DNA from 2 places in the Paenibacillus cineris genome. Region 2 is predicted to be linked to the other one. Evidence: riboswitches for the same ligand, from Rfam matches in the RefSeq annotation. Region 2 holds a riboswitch; the other holds the start of a gene.

Region 1 (10,662 bases), on a different contig from region 2:
AGCGGCGGGAGGCCGCCGAGCAGCAGCGAGTAAATCAGCGATGCCTTCAGCAGGAGGAGCAGCACGCAGGCCATGACGCCCATGGCCCCGACCCGGCTGTCCTTCATGATCTCCAGCATCCGCTCCCGCGAGCGGTAGCTGAGCAGGCCGTCCGCCGTGTCCATCCAGCCGTCGAGATGCAGGCCTCCGGTCAGGCCGACCCACAGAATCAGCATGAGCACGGCGGCAGGAAGCGGCGGAAGCAGATACGAAGCGGCCGCTCCACCGATCCAGACGGTCAAGCCGACCGCCAGCCCGACCAGCGGATAGAAGCGCGTGCTCCGGCGAAACAGCTCCGGCGTATAATCCAAAGTCATCTTGACCGGAAAACGGGTCAGAAATTGAAAAGCGGCCGCAGCCGCCTGAACGTTCATTTTCATAGGTGATACTCCCTGCTCTTCAGCTCGATCGGAATGCCGGCCGTTACCAGAAAAACCTGGTCGCTGACAGCCGCTACCTTGCGGTTCAAGATGCCCGCGTAATCGCGGAACACCCGGCCCAGCCGGTATTCCGGCACGATGCCGTCACCGACCTCATTGGTGACCAGAACCAGCGGAGAGGGATACGCCTGAATCTGCTCCACGAGCTGGTTGATGACTTCCATGAGGCGCGGTTCCATATCCTCCTCGCCCTCCAGCGCCAGAAGCGTATTGGACAGCCACAAGGTCAGGCAGTCCACCAGCACGGCCGGCGCGCGATCCTCCGCGGATAAAGCTGCGCCAGCAGGATCAGCCTGAGCCGCGCGCAGCGCCAGCAGCAGCTCTGCCAGCCGCAGCGGCTCCTCCCGGGTCTCCCAGGGATACGCCGCTTCGGTGCGCTGCTGCCGATGGAGGGCGATCCGCTCCTCCATCTCCCGGTCAAAGGCTTGCGCCGTCGCCACGTACACCGCCTGCCCGGCGTGGGCCATCATCAAGCGCTCTGCAAAGGAACTTTTGCCGCTGCGGGCGCCGCCTGTTACGAGTACGCTCACTCGGACGTCACCGCCTCGCCGCCGGAGATGCCGGCGCTTTCGAAGGTGGCCATCTCGCGCACGATGCGGCATGCGGCATCCACCAGCGTCAGGCCGAGCACGCCGCCAGTGCCTTCGCCGATGCGCATGTCCAAGTCAAGCATCGGCGCCAGCCCGAGCTCCTGCAGCAGCAGGCGGTGCCCCTGCTCATGCGAGGCGTGGGACGCGATCATGTATTCCGCGGCCAGCGGACAGATCGCCCGCGCCAGCAGAGCGGCGGCGCTGGAAATAAATCCATCGATGACCACGGGACATCGATGGGCGGCGGCGCCGAGGATGACGCCGGCCAGGCCGCCGATTTCGAGCCCGCCGACCTTGGCGAGCACATCGATCGGGTCGGCCGCGTCCGGCGCGTTGACGGCGAGCGCCTTCTCGATGACACCGATCTTATGAAGCAGGCGCTCGTCGGTCAGGCCTGTCCCGCGTCCGGCCGCTTCCTTGACCGGCGTGCCGGTCAGCGCGCACATGACGGCCGAGCTGGCCGTCGTGTTGCCGATGCCCATTTCGCCGGTAACGAAGATGCGGACGCCTTGCGCCACCGCTTCCTCGACGACGGCGATGCCGGTCAGGATCGACTGCTCTGCTTCCTCGCGGGTCATCGCCGGCCCCTTGGCCATATTGGCCGTCCCGTACCGTACCTTGCGGGACACCAGCTGCGGATGGGCCAGGTCGCTCTTCACCCCGATGTCGACGCAGACGATGTCCGCGCCGGCCAGCCGGGACAGCACGTTGACCGCCGCGCCTCCGGCGAGAAAATTGAGAATCATCTGCGGCGTCACTTCCTGCGGGAAGGCGCTGACACCTTCCTCGCACACCCCGTGGTCCGCAGCCATGATGATAACCTCTTTGCGCTCGAACAACGGCTTCGTCTCTCCGGTTATGCCGGCCAGCCGGATTACCAGCGACTCCAGCTTGCCGAGGCTGCCCGGCGGTACCGTCAGGTTGGCGATATGGGCAGCCGCCTCCTTTGACGCGGTCTCATCCAGGGGCTGAATCCGCTCCACGTACTGCTTCAAAAGTTCGTTCATCTTGCATCTACTCCCTCTCTCGTAAAACTGCCTTCAAACCGATCAACTCACAGCACGCTTACTTTCCGCACTCTCCTCCGGGCTGCTTTAATCCTACCGCTGCCTGGTCACCAGCACCTGCGGAATACCGCTGACCGGATGGGGAACAATGACCGGCTCAATACCGTATACCAGACGGATCGTTTCCTCGGTAAGCATGTCTTCCGGCGTTCCCATTCCGACCGCCTGCCCGTCCCTTAATACCAGCAGTTTATCACAAAACTGCGCCGCCAGGTTCAAATCATGCAGGACGGCGACGACCGTGATGCCTTCTTCTTTCCGCCACTGTGCCACCAGCTCCATGAACTGGTGCTGGTAGCGGATGTCCAGATACGTCGTCGGCTCGTCAAGCAGCAGAATCTGCGGCTCCTGCGCCATCACTTTGCCTAGGGCGACGCGCTGGCGCTGCCCGCCGCTCAGCTCATCCAGCGGGCGGTCCGCAAGCGCGTGCAGCTGCAGCTTCTCCATAATGTTCTCGATCAAGGCGTCAGGATCGCCGCCCTCGTCCCGGCCGAGCCAATCCTGGTACGGGTAACGTCCCATCTCCAGTACTTCCCTGACCGGATAATGGACAGGAGGAAGGCCGTCCTGCTGGAGAACGGCCATCATGCGGGAGAGGATTTTCCGGTTATAGGCAGAGGCTGGTTTGCCGTGAATCAGCACCTCGCCGCTGCTGACCTTCTCCACGCCGGAGATCAGCTGCAGCAGCGTTGACTTGCCGCTGCCGTTCGGCCCGATAATCCCCCACCATTCGCCTTCCCGAACCGACCAGTTGAGGCCATGGAGAGCTGTGATGCCGCCATACTGTTTCCCTGCTTCCCTGATCTCGATCATGTCCATCTCCCCTTCCGCTGCTTTTTGTTCCGGTACAGCAAATAGGCAAAAAACGGAGCGCCTACGAAGGCCGTCACCACGCCGAGCGGAATCTCCGTCGGCGCCAGCAGGGAGCGGGCGATCGTGTCAGCCCAGACCATGAAGACAGCTCCGCCGATGGCCGACAGCGGAACGATCAGCCGGTAATCGGGACCGGTGATCAGTCGGATCACATGCGGAATGACGAGTCCGACGAACCCTATAATGCCCGCAACCGACACCGCGGCAGCCGTGAGCAGCGTGCTGACGAGCAGCACCCCCAGCTTCACACGATCCACGTTCATTCCCATATGGGCCGCCTGCCGCTCACCTAAGGACAATAGATTCAGCGCGCGGGTCCGGCTCCAGACCACCGCAAATCCCACCAGAAAATACGGCAAAAGGATGGCCGTATACGACCATCCACGCAGGCTGAGGCTGCCCATTGTCCAATATATAATTTCATTGATCGTCCGGTTCGACATCGCCGAAAGGAAGGATACGACCGCTCCGAGAAAGGACTGCATCACCACGCCTGACAGAATCAGGCTGTTCGTCGGAATTTTTCCGCTCTCCCTGGCCAACGCGATGACCATCCACAGCGTCAGCATTCCGGTCACGAAAGCGACCGCAGGCAGCGTCCAGCCGCCGAAAAACGAATACTGCAGCCCGAAAAAGATCAGGAACGACGCGCCTACCGCCGACCCCGAGGAAACCCCGAGCGTAAACGGATCGGCGAGCGGGTTGCGCAGCACGCCCTGAAATCCCGAGCCGGCCACGGCCAGAGCCGCGCCGACCAGCATGCCCAGCAGAATCCGCGGCAGCCGCACCTTCACAATAATCTGCTCAAACGATGCGTTCCACGTCGGGTCGATATGGCTCCCGATCCATGGAATCCGGTGCAGCAGAATGAGGGCGATGTCCCGGATCGGCAGCGCGACCGAGCCGATCCCCAGACAGATCAGCAGGGTCAGGACGAGCAGGACGATGCCGATTCCTCCATAGCCTGCCAGCTTTTTGCTCATTATTTAAACAGGTCCGGATAAATGGCCTTCGCCACTTCCTTCAAGCCCTGCGTGACGCGCGGGCCCGGACGGCTCAGCAGATTGTCGTCAAGACCGATGACCGCATCGTTCTTGACGGCTGTAATCTGGTCCCAGCCGCTGCGGCCTTTAATGATGTCGCCAAGGCTTTTCTTCGTCTTCTCGTCGATGACGCTGTTGGCATACAAAATCACGTCCGGGTTGTCCTTGATGATTTTCTCTTCGCTGATTTCGCTCCAGCCCTCGGTGTCCGCCGCCACGTTCACGCCGCCGGCCAGGGTGATCAGCTCATCCATGAACTCGCCCTTGCCGACCGTCCAGCCCGGGGAAAATTCGATGTATACCTTTTTCTTCTGCTCCGGCGTCAGCGATTTGACTGCTTCGGTAACCTCATTTTCCTCCTGCTTCATCTTGTCGACCACCGCTTTGGCTTCCGCCTGATGGTCGGTGATGAGGCCGTAGGTTTCGATATTTTTGATGACGTCATCGACCGTTTTCGGATCGGTCTTGAAAATTTGAATGCCAAGGTCGCGCAGCTTCTTCACCGCTTCCTCGCTCATCGAAATGCCCGTGAATACGATGTCCGGCTGGGCCGCAATGATCGCTTCCTCGTTCGGTTTAGTAATGCCGCCCATTTTCGCCTTGGACTTGGCTGCTTCCGGATAATCGTCATAATCGGATACCCCAACGATCTCGCTGTCCAGACCAATCGCAAAGAGCGCCTCCGTCTCTGCAGGAGATACCGAGATAATATGCTTCGGCGCTTCCTTGAAAGTAAAGGACTCTCCCGTCGCATCCTGAATGGTCAGCGGATAGGTTGTTTTCAGTTCGTCTGTCTTTGTCTGCGACGCACTGTTATCCGTGTTTTGCTCCGTTTGGGCAGCAGGCTGCTGCGAGGCGGAGCTATCTTCGTTCTTGGCGCCGCAGGCGCTCAATGATAAGGCAAGCAGCAGCGCCGCAAGGCCTGTGGACCAGCGTTTCAAGGTTACGTTCATGATTTCTTTCTCTCCCTCTTTGTCTATCGAATAATTTGCACAAAAGAGGCCTGACCGGTATACGAAAACGGAATAAACCTGACGGAAATGCTAGAGTTGCAGCGCCACTGCTCACCATGAGCAGGCGTATGGCGTCTGCCCTCCATTCTTTGTCAACTAAAAAACCCTGACTCTTGTTCGATCAAGAATCAGGGATTACGTCTGCACGGAACATCCCGCGGCATCGCCGCGATGGACCGGTGTGCCTTGTAGCATGCTGCGAGGTCAAGTGGTCAAGCTAATGCTTGCTTGAGCTGCGGCGAACATGCGTTATGAAGGGCACGTGAAACGTAATCCTTTCCTCGAAGGACCGTCATTTCCTCTCGTGAGGCAGGTCTCCTGACTTACAGGCTGGGTAAAATCGTCCCCGCCTTCCCATCCCGTGTTGCTGCGGGACAGTGGCTTCCTGGGGACATACCTGTTTACAGTGGCGGGACCGTGCCGGAGTTGCACCGGCTTCCCTTTTCACCCGGATCAACGCTCGCCTTATACGGCAGACAGCTTCCGGGACCTCACAAGCACTCCTATTCAATTATCCTGGCCATGCTTCTTTTGTCCTGATTATAGGGGAAAAGCCTGCGGGTGACAATGGAATTTTTGTGTCCGGCATTTGCCGGGATACATATCCGGTCGCGTGCCCGGACGCGGGCCCGCAAGCATGTCCAAACTCGGGGGAACGGACGATTCGGGAAGCGCGCCCTTGCATGAAGGCTGCCTGAGCCCTTTCGCCGTTTCCCGTTGCCGGAGTGCAGAAAAGCTCTGACCGGTCGATGACGACCATTACCTTGTTTGCATCCTCTCTCAAGCTTCATTCACCAGCATACCGCTCCAACCGCCGGTTTCGTTAGTGAAGCTCAGCCGGATCCGCAGCAAACTCCCGGGCTTAACGTGAACGTCCCAGAAGGACAGCCCCGGGACGAGGCGGACCGCGAGCTGCCGCAAGACGCCGCCATGGGCGACGATCAGCATTTTCGGCTGAACCTGAGAATCGGGGCCGGTGCCTTCCGGTCCTTGCGATCGGGAAAGAGCCTCCTTCCTGTCACCGATTCCTTTCGATCCGGGCAGTGCCGCCTCACCAGTCTCGTTCTCTTGTGATCCGGGCAGTACCGCCTTACCGGTCTCGATCCTTTGCGATCGGGAATGCGCCGCCTCGCCGCCGGTCTGGGCCTCTGCCGGTCTTCTGCATACCCCTTCCACGTCCTTCAACAAGCTGCCGATAAACCCGTCGATCCTCCCTGCAAAATCCGCCCATGACTCCCCGCCCGGCGGCGTCACCTGCTGCGGCGAATCGATCCACTGCCGGTAAAGGAACTCGTGCTGCAGCTGTTCATAGGTATGCCCTTCCCAGGCGCCAAAGTCCATTTCCCGCAGCCGCGGGTCATACATCGCAGTATCTGCGTGTGCCGGACTAATGATCGCCAATGTCTCCCGGCATCGGGCCAGGTCGCTGCAGTATACGCGGTGGAACGCCTTCCCGGCCAGCTCCCGGGCCAGCGGCGCAAGCTCGCCCCTGCCGCCCGGATCCAGCGGGATATCCGTAAGCCCGAGATAACGCTTCTCCCGGTTCCACCGCGTCGTGCCATGCCGGACCAGCAGCAGATCGACCTGTTTCACTAGGACGTCCATAAGCTGCCCCCTGCCGCCCACAGTACGGCGATGCCCAGCAGAATAAAGATGACCGATACCAAGATAAGCAGCCGGATCGTCATCGTGATGTCGCGCGCCTCCATCGGGCGCAGCGCCTCGCCCATGTAAGCCCGGAACGAGGCGACGCCGTGGTACACGTTCTCGCCGCCGAGCCGGATGCCGAGCGCACCCGCCACCGCGGATTCGGGAAAGCCGCTGTTCGGGCTCGGATGGCGGCGCGCGTCCCGGCGCACGGTGCGCCAGGCTCTGGCGGCGTCCAGCCGCAGCAGCCAGGCGGACAGCACCAGGATGCCTGCGGTGATCCGGGCGGGAATGAAGTTCGCAATGTCATCCAGCCTCGCCGACGCCCAGCCAAGCTGCAAATATTTGTCATTCTTGTAGCCGACCATGGAATCGAGCGTGTTCACCGCCCGGTAGGCCATCGCCAGCGGCGCGCCGCCGATGATGGCGTAGAACAGCGGCGAGACGACGGCGTCGACGATATTTTCAGCCACCGTTTCGACCGTGCCGCGGACGATCTCCGGCTCGTCCAAGTGGGCCGTGTCCCGGCCGACGATCATGCCGAGCGACTTGCGCGCCTCCGGCAGATCGCCGCGCCGCAGATGGCCAAGCACTTCCTTGCCGGCATCCTTCAGCCCTTTGACGGCGATCGTCGTGGCGATCAGCAGCGCCTCCACCGCCCAGGCCAGCCACGGATGCACCTGATGCAGCCCCCAGAGCACAAGCCATGTCAGCAGCAGGGAGCCGCCCGCCACGATGACCGGGAGCAGTATCCCCGCCCTCTTGAGTCCTAACGGGCGGGTGACCCTTGCCCGAATGGCATTCTCCACCTTTTTGATCGCCTTGCCCATGCCGATGACCGGATGGGGAATCCACCTCGGATCCCCGATGATCCAATCGATGATAAAAGCCGCAGCAAGGATCCATATTGCGGTCATTTCCGCTCGCTCCAGGCCGCCAGCAGGCCTTCCTTCACCGTGGCGTACACCGCGCGTCCGATCATCGCGCCGAGGTCGGTCGCGGTGCCCGCATAGTGGTGCAGCCCGGCGTAAGCGGCGCTTTGGCTGACGCCGAGAACGACGGCGTCCGTCGTCGTTCCCGTGGCGACCAGCCCATTGTCCGGGTCGCGCACGTCCAGATCGGCCAGCGCCGCGGCCTTGGCCTCCACCGCCGTCATGACGGCGTTCAGCATGGCCGCCTTCGTCAACTGTCCGTCGATGGCCAGCATGATGTTGATCGTTCCCGGCGTATAGGCCGCGAACGTCCGCCGCTCCGAGCCGGCACGGGCCGCATTGGATACGCCGGCCGTCGTACAGCAGAACACTGCAGCCTGCTCGTTCTTCTCCTCATGCACCGCCGCATGGCGCAGCTGGACCGCCGTCAGCAGCCCCGCCGTCGTCTCCAGCGGGTATCCCCACGCCGTGAGCCATTCCTCCGTATCGCGCACCGGGTCGCTGCAGTCGTACGTCCGGTCTACATACATATTCGTCACCCGCTGCAGCCTGCTCATGCCGCCTCCGTGAATGGAGCTTCCGAGGCTGTCCAGCAGCTCCGGCGCCTCAAGCAGCAAATGCCGCTCTTTCCGCGTCAACACGAGCCCCGGCCACACGGTGGAACGGTACGTATCCTGCAATCCGTTCATAAATGGTGTCGTCATCGCTTCTTATCCCCCATATCGATCTTGTGTTTATGCGGACTCCAAAATCCGGTCCGCAAAGGATGTGCACATCCCGCGCCAGCGCCTACCGGCATAGCAGCCGTACCAGCCCTGCGTCTTGGGCCTGCACAGCCTGTCCTTCCGTGCAGATCAGCGCAGATCATTCCGCCCGGCTGGCGAGCACGTCGCCCAGCACCGCCAGCAGCCGCGCGTTGGCGTCCGCTCCCTTCACCGCAAACCGGACATGTCCCGGCCCCAGACCCGGGTACATGGCGCAGCTGCGGATCAGGACGCCGCGAAGCCCGAGCTCGCGCTGCAGCTCCCCGGCACTCCAAGGTGCCGGCAGCTCCGCGAGCAGGAAGTTGGCTTCGCCGCCGCTCACGCGGCAGCCCAGCCCCCGCAGGCCAGCCCTCAGCCGGGCGCGCTCTGCGGCAATCAGCTCCAGCGTCTCGCGCTCATGCGCCTCGCCGCCCTCGAGGCAAAATTCCCCGGCGAGCAGGGCCAAGCCGTTGACGCTCCACGTCACCTGCTTGCCCGTCATCGCCCGGATCACGTCCGGATGCGCGGCCGCATAGCCCAGCCGCAGCCCCGGAATGGCATAAAACTTCGTCATCGAGCGGACCAGGATCGTCCGCGGAAACCGCTCCAGCTCCGGCAGTAGCGTCATCCGATTCCCTTCCGGGATGAAGTCGATGAATGCCTCATCGACGACAAAATAGGTCCGCGTCCGCTCCGCCTCGGCCGCCAATTCCCGAATCTCTTCGAGCGGATACTGCACACCGTTCGGATTGTTCGGCTGCCCCAGAAAGAGCAGGTCCACCTTTTTCATCAGTCCGGCAATGTCCGGAATCTCAGCTCTCCAGTCGCGATCCCGGCTGCCGAAGACGGCATGCACCTCGGCGCCGAACTGCTCCGACAGCTGCCGGTACTCCGAAAAGCAGGGCTGCACGATCCCGACCCTCGACGGCGCCAGCCCGAGCAGCAGGAGCGCCATCGATTCCGCCGCACCGTTGCCGATGCTTAAATGTTCCGGCGCCACGCCCAGTTTGTGGGACAGCAGCGCCTTCAGGCGTCGGTGTCCTGGATCCGGATAACGAAGGATGGAAGGCAGCGCCTGTCCCAGCTTCGCCATGACGCCTTCCGGCGGACCCAGCGGATTGATGTTGGCGCTGAAATCCAGAAAGGACGCCGGATCGCCGCCGTACAGTTCCGACGCGCTCTCCAGATCCCCGCCATGTCCGTATCGTTCCAGCATATGTATTTTCCCCCCAGCAGTTCACTGTCTTAAATCGCTTGCGAATGACCCCATTATGGCGCCAAATTTCGCTGCGCGTCAATTCGGTTTTCGCTTTTGTTTCTTGTCCGCAATTGGTTTACAATAGACAAGGAACCGAATTAATTAAGGCCTTTTAACGGAGGAATCAAATATGCTGTTTATCGATAACCAGGGAATTACCGACCCTGCCGTCAATCTGGCGATTGAAGAATTCGCCCTCAAACATCTGCCCATGGACGACAGCTACCTGCTGTTTTACATTAACCGTCCTTCGATCATCATCGGTAAACATCAGAACACGATCGAGGAGATCAACCAGGAATACGTGAAGGACAACAATATCAAGGTCGTTCGCCGGCTCTCCGGCGGCGGTGCGGTGTACCACGACCTCGGCAACCTCAACTTCAGCTTCATTACCAAAGACGACGGGGAATCGTTCCACAATTTCCTGAAGTTTACCCAGCCGGTCATCGACGCGCTGCACCATATGGGTGTCAACGCGGAGCTGAGCGGACGCAATGACCTGCAGGTCGGCGAGCAAAAGATTTCCGGTAACGCCCAATTCTCAACCCGGGGCCGGATGTTCAGCCATGGCACGCTCATGTTTAACCTGAATCTGGACGATGTTCAGGCTTCCCTGAACGCCAATCCGGAGAAATTCAAGTCGAAGAGCACCAAGTCCGTACGCAGCCGCGTTGCTAACATCAGTGAGCTGATGAACCAAAAGATGACGATCGAGGAATTCCGCTCCGAGCTGCTCCGCTACATTTTCGGCATGGAACCAAACGAAGTGCCGCAGTACAAGCTGACGGAAGCCGATTGGGAGATCATCAACCAAATTTCCAAGGACCGGTACCAGAACTGGGAATGGAATTACGGGCAGTCTCCGCAGTCCAACGTCAAGCATACGAAGCGGTTCCCGGTCGGCATCATCGACATCCGGATGGATATCAAGGACGCGCGGATTCAGGATATTAAAATATACGGCGACTTTTTCGGTGTCGGGGATGTGGCGGATATTGAGGACCGTCTGCGCGG
Region 2 (10,662 bases):
CTGATCGACGAGCTGCGCGTGTACGATGGCGCACTGACGCCAGCGCAGGCAGCGGATTTGGCCAAGAATCCGTCTTAAACATGAGCATACCCCAAGGCAGGCGGTAATAAAAAGGGACAAAGTGAAAAGAGGAAACTCTTTTCACTTTGTCCCTTTTTGACGACTCACTGATATCGGCCGGGGCGGCGAACCAGCAGGTTCCCATTCTCGGCATTATTGCGCTGCCTTTGCTTAGGCTAATGTTCTGTGGGCAAAATCACCCGATAGAGGAGGCCTTTCATCCGCTAGCTCTTGCGGCGCGGAATCGTCAGCGTCTCCCAAGCGTCCGATTGAATCTGCTTGGCGATGTAAATGATCTGCCCGATATGGCTGGAATAGTGCGACATCTGCCGTTCGATCGCTTCCAGCACCGAATGCGGCTTTTCCCGGATGTAGACGGTCCGCAGCAGGTCATCGCTGCTGAGGGAGCCTAGCGCCTTCAGAAAGACGCCCCAGCCGCGGTTCCAGATGTCCAGCAGTTCTTCTCTTGAGGCCACGGTGCCCTCGAACTCGCTGTCCCGGTCGCGGCCTTCTTTTTCCCCGTCGGAATCAAGGAAGTTCGTCCAGCGGGAGATCATGTTCCCGCTCATATGATGAACGATAACCGCAATGCTGTTGGAGTCTTCGTTTAACGACCAATTCAGCTTATCGTCCGGAACCTGCGCGATCGCCTTCTCGGCGGAACGTTTCAGTTCGGCGAATTTCTCGTTGACCACCCGGAAATATTCGGTCCCGATATCGTGGGCGCTCATTCCAACCACCTCCGCTATAAAATAACTTTTTTAAACCAGTATAGGGGCCGTTCTTCTTTCCCGGCAAGCAGGGAGGTGACTCTACAATATCTTTTCATTTTCGGGTCTTCCGGTTTTATCGCCGCTCCTGCCATTCCTGATCTCCCATATCCCCAATAGTCCGCGGTTACTCCTCTTTGGGGACGGGGGGGACCAGCTCGGCGATGCCGCCCATATAAGGCCGAAGGGCGTTCGGAATGTAAATCGATCCGTCTTCCCGCTGATGGTTTTCGAGCAGCGGAATCAGAATGCGGGGCGAGGCCACGGCCGTATTGTTCAGCGTATGGCAGTGCTGCAGCCTGCCTTCCGCATCGCGGTAGCGGATGTTCGAGCGCCGGGCCTGGAAGTCGAGCAGATTCGACGACGAATGGGTTTCGCCGTAGGCTCCGCGGCTCGGCATCCAGGTTTCGATGTCGTACTGCTTATACGTCTTCTGCGACATGTCTCCGGTGCAGACGGCCATCACCCGGTAAGGAAGCTCCAGCAGCCGCAGGATCTCCTCGGCATGGCCGGTAATTTCCTGAAGCATCGCCTCCGACGCCGCGGGATCGTTCTCGCAGAGAACGACCTGCTCGACCTTGGCGAACTGGTGGACGCGGTATAAGCCGCGTACGTCGCGGCCCGCCGAGCCGATTTCCCGGCGGAAGCAGCTCGACACGCCCGCGAGCCGGATAGGGAGGGCGGCGTCGATCACTTCGTCGCTGTAGTACGACACCAGCGACACCTCCGAAGTGCCGACGAGCCACTTGTCCTCACCGGCCAGCTCATAGGTCTGATCCTTCCCGGTAGGGAAAAATCCCGATCGGGCCAGCGCTTCGGGACGGACCATGACCGGTACGTCCATCGGCGTAAATCCGCGCGAGGCCAGGAGGTCAATCGCCAGCCGCTGTACGGCCAGATGAAGGAACAGGCCAGCTCCCTTCAAATAATAGCTGCGGCTGCCCGCCGTCTTGACCCCGCGCGGAATATCGAACAGATCGTGCAGCTCGCCGAGCGTGACATGATCCTTCATCTCAAAATCGAATTGCCGCGGCGTCCCGATCCGGCGGACTTCCACATTGTCGCTGTCGTCCTTGCCAATCGGCGTGTCCTCCGAGACAACGTTGGGGGCGAGCAGCATCAGTTCCTCAAATTTGCTGGTTGCCTCGCGCAGACCGGCTTCGCAGCCGTCCAGGCTGCGGTTAATCTCCTTCACTTGGCCCTTAAGCTGCTCCGCGGCTTCGTCCTTGCCCTGCTTCAGCAGTCCCGCGATGCTCTTGGTCAGCTCATTGCGCTGAGCCCTTAGCGATTCCGTCTCCTGCAGCAGCCTTCTCCGCTTCTCGTCCCATTCCAGCAGATCGTCCACCTGAAAGGGAATGTTTTTTTGCTCCGCGACTTGCTGTACCTGTTCCTGATGGTCACGGATGAATTGAATGTTTAACATCGATACCGTCTCCTTTGTCCTTTTGTCCTGTAAAAATACAAAAAGCGCCCTCATCCCTTGGGACGAGGAGCGCTTGCTCGCGGTGCCACCCAATTTGACCAGCCTGCCCGAAGGCAGTGCCGATCCGCTTGGTTCCGCGATAACGGACGGAGGCCGGTTAACTTAGAGAGAGAATGGAGGAGCCGCTGCACTGTCATGCTGCGTACACGCGGGAATCGCCATCCGCTCCGGTCGAAAACGCCTCACAGTTGGATGCTGTTCATCGGCGTAATGTCACTGTTCAGTTCTTTGCGGTTTAGTATAGCGTAAACCGATCAAAAGCACAATATACATACATCCCTTACCTGGATGTGTACTCCTCCAAAAGCTTTTGTATGTTTTGGTGAATGCGGAGCAGGCTCTCCACATCGGAAGCGGGGAGCTGCTCGAGGGCATACGCCATGGCTTGGTAGGAGCGGGGCTTAGCCGCCGACTGAAGGGATCGCTCCCGTCCAACAGCGGTAAGGCTCAATTTGACCTCCCTGCGGTCTGTTTCGGAGATAACACGGTCCACCAATCCCGATTGGACGAGGCCTTCCACTTGAACGCTAAGGGTGCTTTTAGGAGAAGAGAGACGCTCGGTTAATTCTCTTAGTGTCATGCCGGGCGCGGTATACAGCGTGTTCAGGATGGCGAGCTGCAGCACGGTTAATCCTAGTCCCTCCGCGTTGCTGCGGGTAAACTCCAGAAGGCGTTTTTGAATGCCAGAAAAGGATTGAACGACTTCAGCGGCCAGCTTGATTTGAGGATCTTGGCGTTCTTGGTGATCCATGGCTCAGGCAACCTTTCGCTTATTAATTTGTTCATTGATGAACAGTTCAAATATGGACAAATTATATGCGGATTTGGGGCATTTTTCAAGGTTCAAATCTCCGATTCAGGGTTAAAAACAAGTACCACATTCTAACGAAAGAAAGGTGATCACGATGATCGGACTCGCGATTTTGTTTTTGATCATTGCCATCGTAGCTGCGATTTTCGGCTTCTTCGGCATCGTTTCTGCGCTCGTTGGCGTCGCAAAGGTGCTGTTCTTCGTCTTCCTGATCCTGTTTATTCTGTCGCTGATTTTTGGCAGAAGACGTAGCAGTTGACGCATGCTGCGCCGCTGATCCCAGTTCATACGAACACTCGATAAGAGCAGAAAAGGCTTGCGCCCACATACGTGTGGGACAAGCCTTTTTTTTGGGTTGAGAGAATTCGAAACGGTGTAAGTTTTATCCGGTCCGCATGCTGGTGTTTGCTGCAGGCTTTCGCGCGGGCTTCCGCCAAAACAAGGTAAGGCTTTGGGTGGTGCACCAAAGCGCAAACAGGAGAAACAGCACCGACCAGGCGATGGCAGGGAGCACCGTCATGTGAGCCAGGTTGGCCGCGTCACCGGCCTGCCGCGGATTGGTCAAGGAAGTAATGGCCAGGGTAAGCGGCCCAACAACCGATTCTTCCAGGCAAAGGAAGGCGAGCAGAAGGTAATAGAAATTGCGCACGGTGCTGCCCAGCAAATAAAACACGATGTTCAGCGCCATAAAGATGACGAGCCACCAAACGCCGTAGCTGTTCCGGACAAAAAAGAGCAGGTTGACGGCAGCCAGCAGCGTGATCAGGATCAGCCCGGCGGCCTGCTTACGTTTGGCGTACCCGTAGAACAGAAGCACAGCGAAGATGGAAGCGATCGTATACCCCGACAGCGAGACGAGCACGGAGCTCCAGCCGGAGGATAAATAGGAGTAGGTGGTCCCGCTGTGATCGGCATTGAGTTCAATGCGCAGAACCCTACCGGAGAGCAGCAGGGTGACGACCGCATGGCCGAACTCATGAATCATCGTATCCAGGGTGCGGAACCAGGAGGAGAACGGGATCAGCCGGGTCAGAATCGCGGATGCGACAAGAAACAAGACAGCCTTCAAGGATTTATTCACGGGCAACGGGCAGCTCCTTTCCAAACGGTAACATGCGGATCTAATATCTTTTGTTCCATCATACACGATCCAATAAAAAAGGGAAGCGCAGCGGAGCAGCACTTCCCGGTTGTTGCGGAACTAGCATATTGCAGGCGAGCGGCTTACAGATCGTCGAATCCGTTGTCGTCGCCGACCTTGCCGTAGTTGCGGGATTTGGCTTCGAAGAAGTCCGTTTTGGTGGCGTTGAGCGCCTCGTCGGAGAAAGGACGAATCCATGGCATGCAGTTGGAATCCACGCCTTCGTAGCCTTTTTCCATCCCCATCATTTTCAGGCGTTTGTTGGCGATGTACTTGATGTAGTCGGACAGCTCATTCAGATCGATGCCTTTGACCTCGCTGAGCGTGTAGTGCGCCCAGTTCGTTTCCAGCTCAACCGCGCGGTCGATCGTGCGGTAGACGTAGTCCGTGTTCTCCTTCGTGTTCAGCTCAGGGAAATCCTTGAGCAGCTGCTTGAACACTTCGCCGAAGAAGTAGCAGTGCTGGTTCTCGTCGCGCTGGATGTAGGAGATCATTTGGCTGGTCGCCATCATCTTCTGGTCACGGGCCAGGTTGTAGAAGAAGGCGAATGTGCTGTAGAAGAAAATGCCTTCCAGGATCAGGTCGGCAACAAGTGCTCTAAAGAACGTTTGCGGATTCTGCTCGTCGCGGAACTCCTGGTAGATTTCCGAGATGAAACGGTTGCGGTCGAGCAGCACCGGATCATGCTTCCAGTATTCGAAAATCTCTTTCTGCTCCTGCTCCGAAACGATCGAAGACAGCACGTAGGAGTAGGATTGGTTGTGTACGACTTCCTGCTGCCCGATGATAGCCGAGATGGCCTCCAGCGAGGAATCGGTAAAATAACGCTTTACGTCGCCGATGAACATCGTCTGCATCGAGTCCAGCACGGCGAGCAAGGAAATGTTGATCTTGAAGGTGCGCTGCTCTTCCGGATCGAGGTTGACGAACTGCTGCGCGTCTTTGGCCATCGGAATTTCGTCGGCGATCCAGTGGTTCAGCAGCAGAACCTTATACAATTTGTACATATGGGGCATGCGGATATCGTTCCAGTTCAGGATGCCCGAGCATTCTCCTTCGATGATGCGGGTCGAGCGGTTCGGCGCTTCGGTGTTAAAAATCTTTTGCATTTGCATACTCGATTCCTCCTCGTAGTTCTGTTTTTACTTGCTCATATATATCAACATCCATCGCAGAATGCTGTAATCCATATCAGTTGATCTAAATCATTCATCTCTTTCCCAAACAATCTGTCTAAATGGTTTTGTACTTATCATGCAGTAGTGTATTTATAAGGTTTGATACAGTAGCCCTTTCCCGTTTTTAGTTGGCAGTTTTACCGGACGCGTGGCGAGCCTCCCGTATTTTGGCGAAGCCAAAACAGGGAGCAAAGCCGCGCGACGCAAGGGGTCTCCGAGAATCGAGGAGACCACCACTCGCACCGCTCAAACGTAAAAGCGTGTCCCCCATAACCTGCAAAGCAGGAGGGGGACGAAAGCGACTCACAGCACATATTCACATCAGAAAATCCGCCACCCGCCGGTCATCCGCAACATTCCGGGTGTCCAGAGGGCAGCGCCCTCGGGGCCCTCCCTTGAAAGGGAGGGTTTGGGAGGGATCGAAAAAGGTTTTAGGCTTTAATATCTTTTACGACGCACACGACTCGCACTCTTCAATCGTCAGCGCACGGCTGCGGACGTAGTACGTCGTTTTGATGCCGGCTTTCCAGGCGTGAAGGTGAAGCTCCAGGAATTCCGTCGCCCGAATATCCGGACGAACGTACAGATTGAAGCTTTGAGCCTGGTCGATGTGGCGCTGACGCGCCGCGGCCATCTTGATGGACCAATGCTGGTCAATCAGGAATGCCGTTTTGTAATACCAGATCGTCTTCTCGGACAGGTCCGGAGCCGGGTTGGCGATCTTGTAGGTCGTTTTTTCCTCGTAAGACAGAAGGTCGTACAGCGGATCAATGCTGGCGGTGGAGCCGGCAATGATCGAAGTCGAGCCGTTCGGTGCGATGGCGAACAGCCAGGCGTTGCGGACGCCGTTCTGCTGCACTTCCTGCTGGAGCTCTTTCCACTGCTCGGTGGTGACGAACTTGCCTTCATGCTCGCCGTCGACATAACCGCGGCTTGTGAAGTAAGCGCCGTTCTCCCAGTCGGAGCCTTTGAACTTCGGATAGTGGCCTTTCTCCTTGGCCAGCTCCATGCTGGATTTGACGAGCAGGTAGTTGATTTTTTCGTACAAATTGTCGTTATATTCAACCGCTTCGTCGGACTCCCAACGGATGCCTTTAAGGGCGAGCAGGTGATGCAGGCCGAAGGTGCCGAGTCCAACCGCGCGGTATTGGCTGTTCGTATATTGGGCTTGCAGGACTTCAATGTTGTTAATGTCGATGACGTTATCCAGCATGCGTACCTGGATCGGCACCAGACGGTCCAGCACATTGTCCGGAACGGCACGGGCCAGGTGAATCGAGTTCAGGTTGCAGACGACGAAGTCGCCGGGAACCTTGGAAATGACGATCCGGGTTTGGCCGTCCTTGGTCACGAGTTCTTCTTTTTCCACCACGGTGGCGGATTGGTTCTGCATAATTTCGGTGCACAGGTTGGACGAGTAGATCATGCCATGTGCACGGTTCGGGTTCGCACGGTTGACGGTATCCCGGTAGAACATGTACGGCGTGCCGGTTTCCAGCTGCGATTTCATGATGCGCTTCATGATGTCGATCGCAGGCACCGTAATTCTTGGAAGCAGCGGGTGGGCAACCGCTTCGGCGTACTTCTCGCGGAACGAGCCTTGACCTACCGTTTCGTCATAATAATCCTCAAGACCCGCAGGACGGCCGTTGGCATCCTTCCAGCCCATGATTTTCTTCACTTCATGCGGGCAGAACAGGCTCCACTCGCTGCGGGCCTCAACGGCCTCCATGAACAGATCCGGCAGGCACACGCCATGGAACACGTCATGCGCTCTCATGCGCTCGTCGCCATTGTTCAGCTTCAGATCCAGGAAGGCCAGGATGTCTTTGTGGAAGACGTCCAGGTAGACCGCAACCGCACCTTTACGGGTACCGAGCTGGTCAACGCTGACCGCCGTGTTGTTCAACTGGCGGATCCAAGGAATGACGCCGGAGCTGGTGTTCTTGTGACCGCGGATGTCGGAGCCGCGCGCCCGGACTTTACCGAGGTAAACGCCGATGCCGCCGCCCATTTTGCTGAGACGGGCCACGTCGGTATTGGAGTCGAAAATCCCTTCCAACGAGTCGTCCACCGTGTCGATAAAGCAGCTGGACAGTTGTCCAGCAACCTTCTTGCCGGCGTTGGACATCGTTGGCGTAGCGGCGGTCATGTACAGGTTGCTCATGGCCCAATACGCTTCCTTCACGAGCTCAAGGCGCTTGTCCTCTGGCTCAGTATGCATCAGGTACATGGCGATGACCATGTAGCGCTCCTGCGGGAGCTCCATAACGCGTCCGTCGAAATCATGCGCCAGGTAGCGGTCGGACAGGGTCAGCAGACCGATATAGTCGAACAGCAGGTCGCATTTGTAATCGATGCAGCGGCCCAATTCTTCAATTTGCTCTTTTGTATAGCAGGTGAGGAGCTCCTCGCGGTAGATTCCTTTTTGCACCAGCTCGGTAATGAGAGGGTAGAACGCACCATATGGCTCGTCAGGATAGGCTTTGTAGCGGCGGTTGTAAGCGGCCTTCTTGTACAGGGAGGTCAGCAGTGAGCGCGCTGCGGCGAACTTCCAGTTCGGCTCCTCCTTGGTGACCAGCTCAAGCGCCGACATCGTGAACGCGCTGCTGATTTCGTCGCCGGTGACTTCCTCGCGGCGCAGTTTGCTCTGCACGCCCCGGAGGAGGCGCTCCTTGTCCAGGGTCTCCAGCCCCTCCAGGATTCGGTCGGCATAAACGGAGAGACGGATTTCATCAAAAGCCAGCTGGCGGTTGTTCGGTTTGGTAACGAGCTGCGGCATGGTGCAGATCTCCTTTCAAAGTTTGTATATTTGGTATAACGGAAAGTAGGACGATGCTGTTAAGAGGGAGCTCTTGCTGTGCTTGCCCATACAAAAGGCATTTCCGAAGAACCTGAAGCACAGGTACGAAAATGCCGCTAGATCCCGTATGCCCTATTTACGAGCATGGGAAAAAATATCTATCACCCTATGTATAGATATCGACTGGCATCACGCACCTATTCCTCGTAGGCCTTTCGTGAGACAAAACAGGCAGGTCTCCTGACTCCCGAAAATGCGATATTCGGCGCCTTCCCGTCCGCGTGACGGACAGTGGCCTCAGCCGATATCGTGCCGAAAGCTCGGAGCTCTCGGCCTTCCGGTTACAGTGGCGGGACCGTGACGGATTCACACCGTGCTTCCCTATTATGAACGCCTGGCAAATCGAGCCGTGTTCACCTGTTTCCACTATATTTGGTTGCTTTCATACTAATTTAACCCAATATATTGTGTTTGTAAACCTAGTTCCTCTTAAAAGACGAGCAATGAGAATTATACCAGATGGACCCCCGGGGCGCTACTGTGAACCATTGGAGATTAGGCTCTAGAGGGGGGGAAAAGGTAGAAATCGGGCGGAATTTGCAGGAAAAACGCGAATAAAAAATTTTGCGGGCTATCCTTTTGCGATTCCATAGGCGGTCGGGTACAATAAAATTAGGAATAAAGTTCGATCCGCTTGTAAAAGGATAAAGGAGGCGCACGACCATGGCAATTGCAGAGGTAACGGTCATTCCGATCGGAACGGCCACGACCAGCCTGAGCTCCTATGTGGCACAAATGCAGCAGGTGCTGGCGGAGCAGAAGGGGATCAGCTACGAGCTGACGTCGATGAGCACGATCATTGAGGGAGCTCTTCCGGATGTATGGCAGGCGATAGCAGCCCTTCACGAAGCCCCGTTCCTGGCCGGCGCGCAGCGCGTATCCACTTCGGTCAAAATCGACGACAGACGGGACAAAGCCTCAACCAGCGCCCAGAAGCTGCAATCGGTCCGCAACAAATTGAAGTAAATTCCAATCGCAATGAAGTATTGCATTTTGGAGAAGAAGTTGTATAATAGTTTTTGTTTGACGGAAAATTTCATTTTCCACGCTGGTGTAGCTCAGGGGTAGAGCAACGCACTCGTAATGCGTAGGTCGGGGGTTCAATTCCCTTCACCAGCATCTTTCATAAGCCTTACAGGACGCGGTTTTCCGGATTTCGGAGACCGCGTCTTTTTTGTTGATTTGGGCGATCTTCTACCATTTTTCTGCCCTTTAGTCGAGTAAAGCGTGTTTTTTCCATCAATTAAAAGAAAATGAATTTCCCCTGACAACTGTCGCAGGTCCTAGCAGTGCAGCATGAGCAATCCAGAGGCGTGCAAGGTATTCCAAATTAGGACAAGATTCAGGAATGATAAAGACCTATATGTAAGAACCAATTACCTATACAGGGCATATAGTATGGTGGCTCATAAAAACTTCCTTGATGTAAGGCAAAGCCCGCTTTCGAAGCGGGCGTTTTCAATCAGGAAAAAAATCAAATCTTAAGTGCGTTTACCCATACCAAATGGTGGAATGTACATATTGTAATATTAACTTTCTTACAAAGGAGGTACATGTATGAGCGACGGTGTTGTTGGTGGCGTAGGATACGGTTACGGTTTGCACAGCAACGTAGGTGCTATCCTGGTGCTCTTTATTTTGTTGGTAATTATTGTTAAGGCATTCTGTTGGTAATAAAAAGTCATGAATGAGGAAGCCCCTGCTGGCTAAGTGCTGGCAGGGGCTTTTTTTATTATAAATAAAGTAGTTTCTCACTATCTAGGCACGTACAAGTTGGATTACTAGGGTAGCACGCGTTGTACTAATCCCGCCAGCTAGCCGTGGGCTCACTCGGGACCGAGGAAAAATAGTCTTTTAAACCGCTGACTCTGTCCACAACGCTGAAAGGTTTCTTTCATAGAATAAAACTGATCCTATGAAGAAAGGGGAATATCACATGAGCGAAGTTGGTGGAGTTGGTTATGGTGGCGGCTGGTCGACGAGCGTCGGTATCATTCTTGTCCTCTTTATTCTGCTTGTCATCATCGCTAAAACTTGGGGATACTAATTGCTGAAAGGTCCTTAGCCCGCCTGATCGATCCGGGGGCATGAGACCAGCACAAGCGCAGTGATCCGTTACGGGTCCTGCGCTTTTTTTATATATTATCATCGGTGAAATTTTCAGCGGACAAACGCCTAGCCGTAACGGCGGAGAGCTGAGAGTGATCTAGCCGCCGGAGGGCTTCCCGATACCGATGATGCCTGAGCTGGCCGATGAGCACAGCCCTGGGATCACTTATATGAATCGAGAAGGCTGACAGCTGCACCATATTTCTGTAGTTCTTAGCACAGCGCGCCAATCCTGAATAATCCCGGG

The links. Region 2 has a riboswitch for cobalamin ahead of KI379_RS23095 (ribonucleoside-diphosphate reductase subunit alpha). Riboswitches for the same ligand answer to the same signal wherever they lie in the genome.
Region 1: it holds a riboswitch for cobalamin, as region 2 does, so the genes downstream of both, KI379_RS01395 (ABC transporter substrate-binding protein) here and KI379_RS23095 (ribonucleoside-diphosphate reductase subunit alpha) in region 2, are expected to answer to the same signal.

Annotation. Positions count from the first base shown of each region.
Region 1 covers NZ_BORU01000001.1:251,332-261,993, reverse strand. The annotation lists gene cobS (adenosylcobinamide-GDP ribazoletransferase) at 1-419, opposite strand, end outside; gene cobU (bifunctional adenosylcobinamide kinase/adenosylcobinamide-phosphate guanylyltransferase) at 416-1,009, opposite strand; gene cobT (nicotinate-nucleotide--dimethylbenzimidazole phosphoribosyltransferase) at 1,006-2,076, opposite strand; gene KI379_RS01405 (ABC transporter ATP-binding protein) at 2,170-2,949, opposite strand; gene KI379_RS01400 (FecCD family ABC transporter permease) at 2,946-3,992, opposite strand; gene KI379_RS01395 (ABC transporter substrate-binding protein) at 3,992-5,005, opposite strand; cobalamin riboswitch at 5,357-5,574, opposite strand; gene KI379_RS01390 (histidine phosphatase family protein) at 5,846-6,670, opposite strand; gene cbiB (adenosylcobinamide-phosphate synthase CbiB) at 6,658-7,629, opposite strand; gene KI379_RS01380 (adenosylcobinamide amidohydrolase) at 7,626-8,348, opposite strand; gene cobD (threonine-phosphate decarboxylase CobD) at 8,509-9,603, opposite strand; gene KI379_RS01370 (lipoate--protein ligase) at 9,776-10,662, shown strand, end outside.
Region 2 covers NZ_BORU01000002.1:497,043-507,704, forward strand. The annotation lists gene KI379_RS23055 (LamG-like jellyroll fold domain-containing protein) at 1-78, shown strand, start outside; gene KI379_RS23060 (DUF1572 family protein) at 285-791, opposite strand; gene serS (serine--tRNA ligase) at 958-2,253, opposite strand; gene KI379_RS23070 (hypothetical protein) at 2,243-2,419, shown strand; gene KI379_RS23075 (MarR family winged helix-turn-helix transcriptional regulator) at 2,594-3,064, opposite strand; gene KI379_RS23080 (DUF1328 domain-containing protein) at 3,219-3,383, shown strand; gene KI379_RS23085 (M50 family metallopeptidase) at 3,507-4,205, opposite strand; gene KI379_RS23090 (ribonucleotide-diphosphate reductase subunit beta) at 4,349-5,380, opposite strand; gene KI379_RS23095 (ribonucleoside-diphosphate reductase subunit alpha) at 5,892-8,225, opposite strand; cobalamin riboswitch at 8,460-8,682, opposite strand; gene KI379_RS23100 (MTH1187 family thiamine-binding protein) at 8,970-9,272, shown strand; tRNA gene KI379_RS23105 (tRNA-Thr) at 9,354-9,425, shown strand; gene KI379_RS23110 (YjcZ family sporulation protein) at 9,864-9,980, shown strand; gene KI379_RS23115 (sporulation protein YjcZ) at 10,243-10,353, shown strand; partial or broken gene KI379_RS34135 (manganese catalase family protein) at 10,454-10,603, shown strand.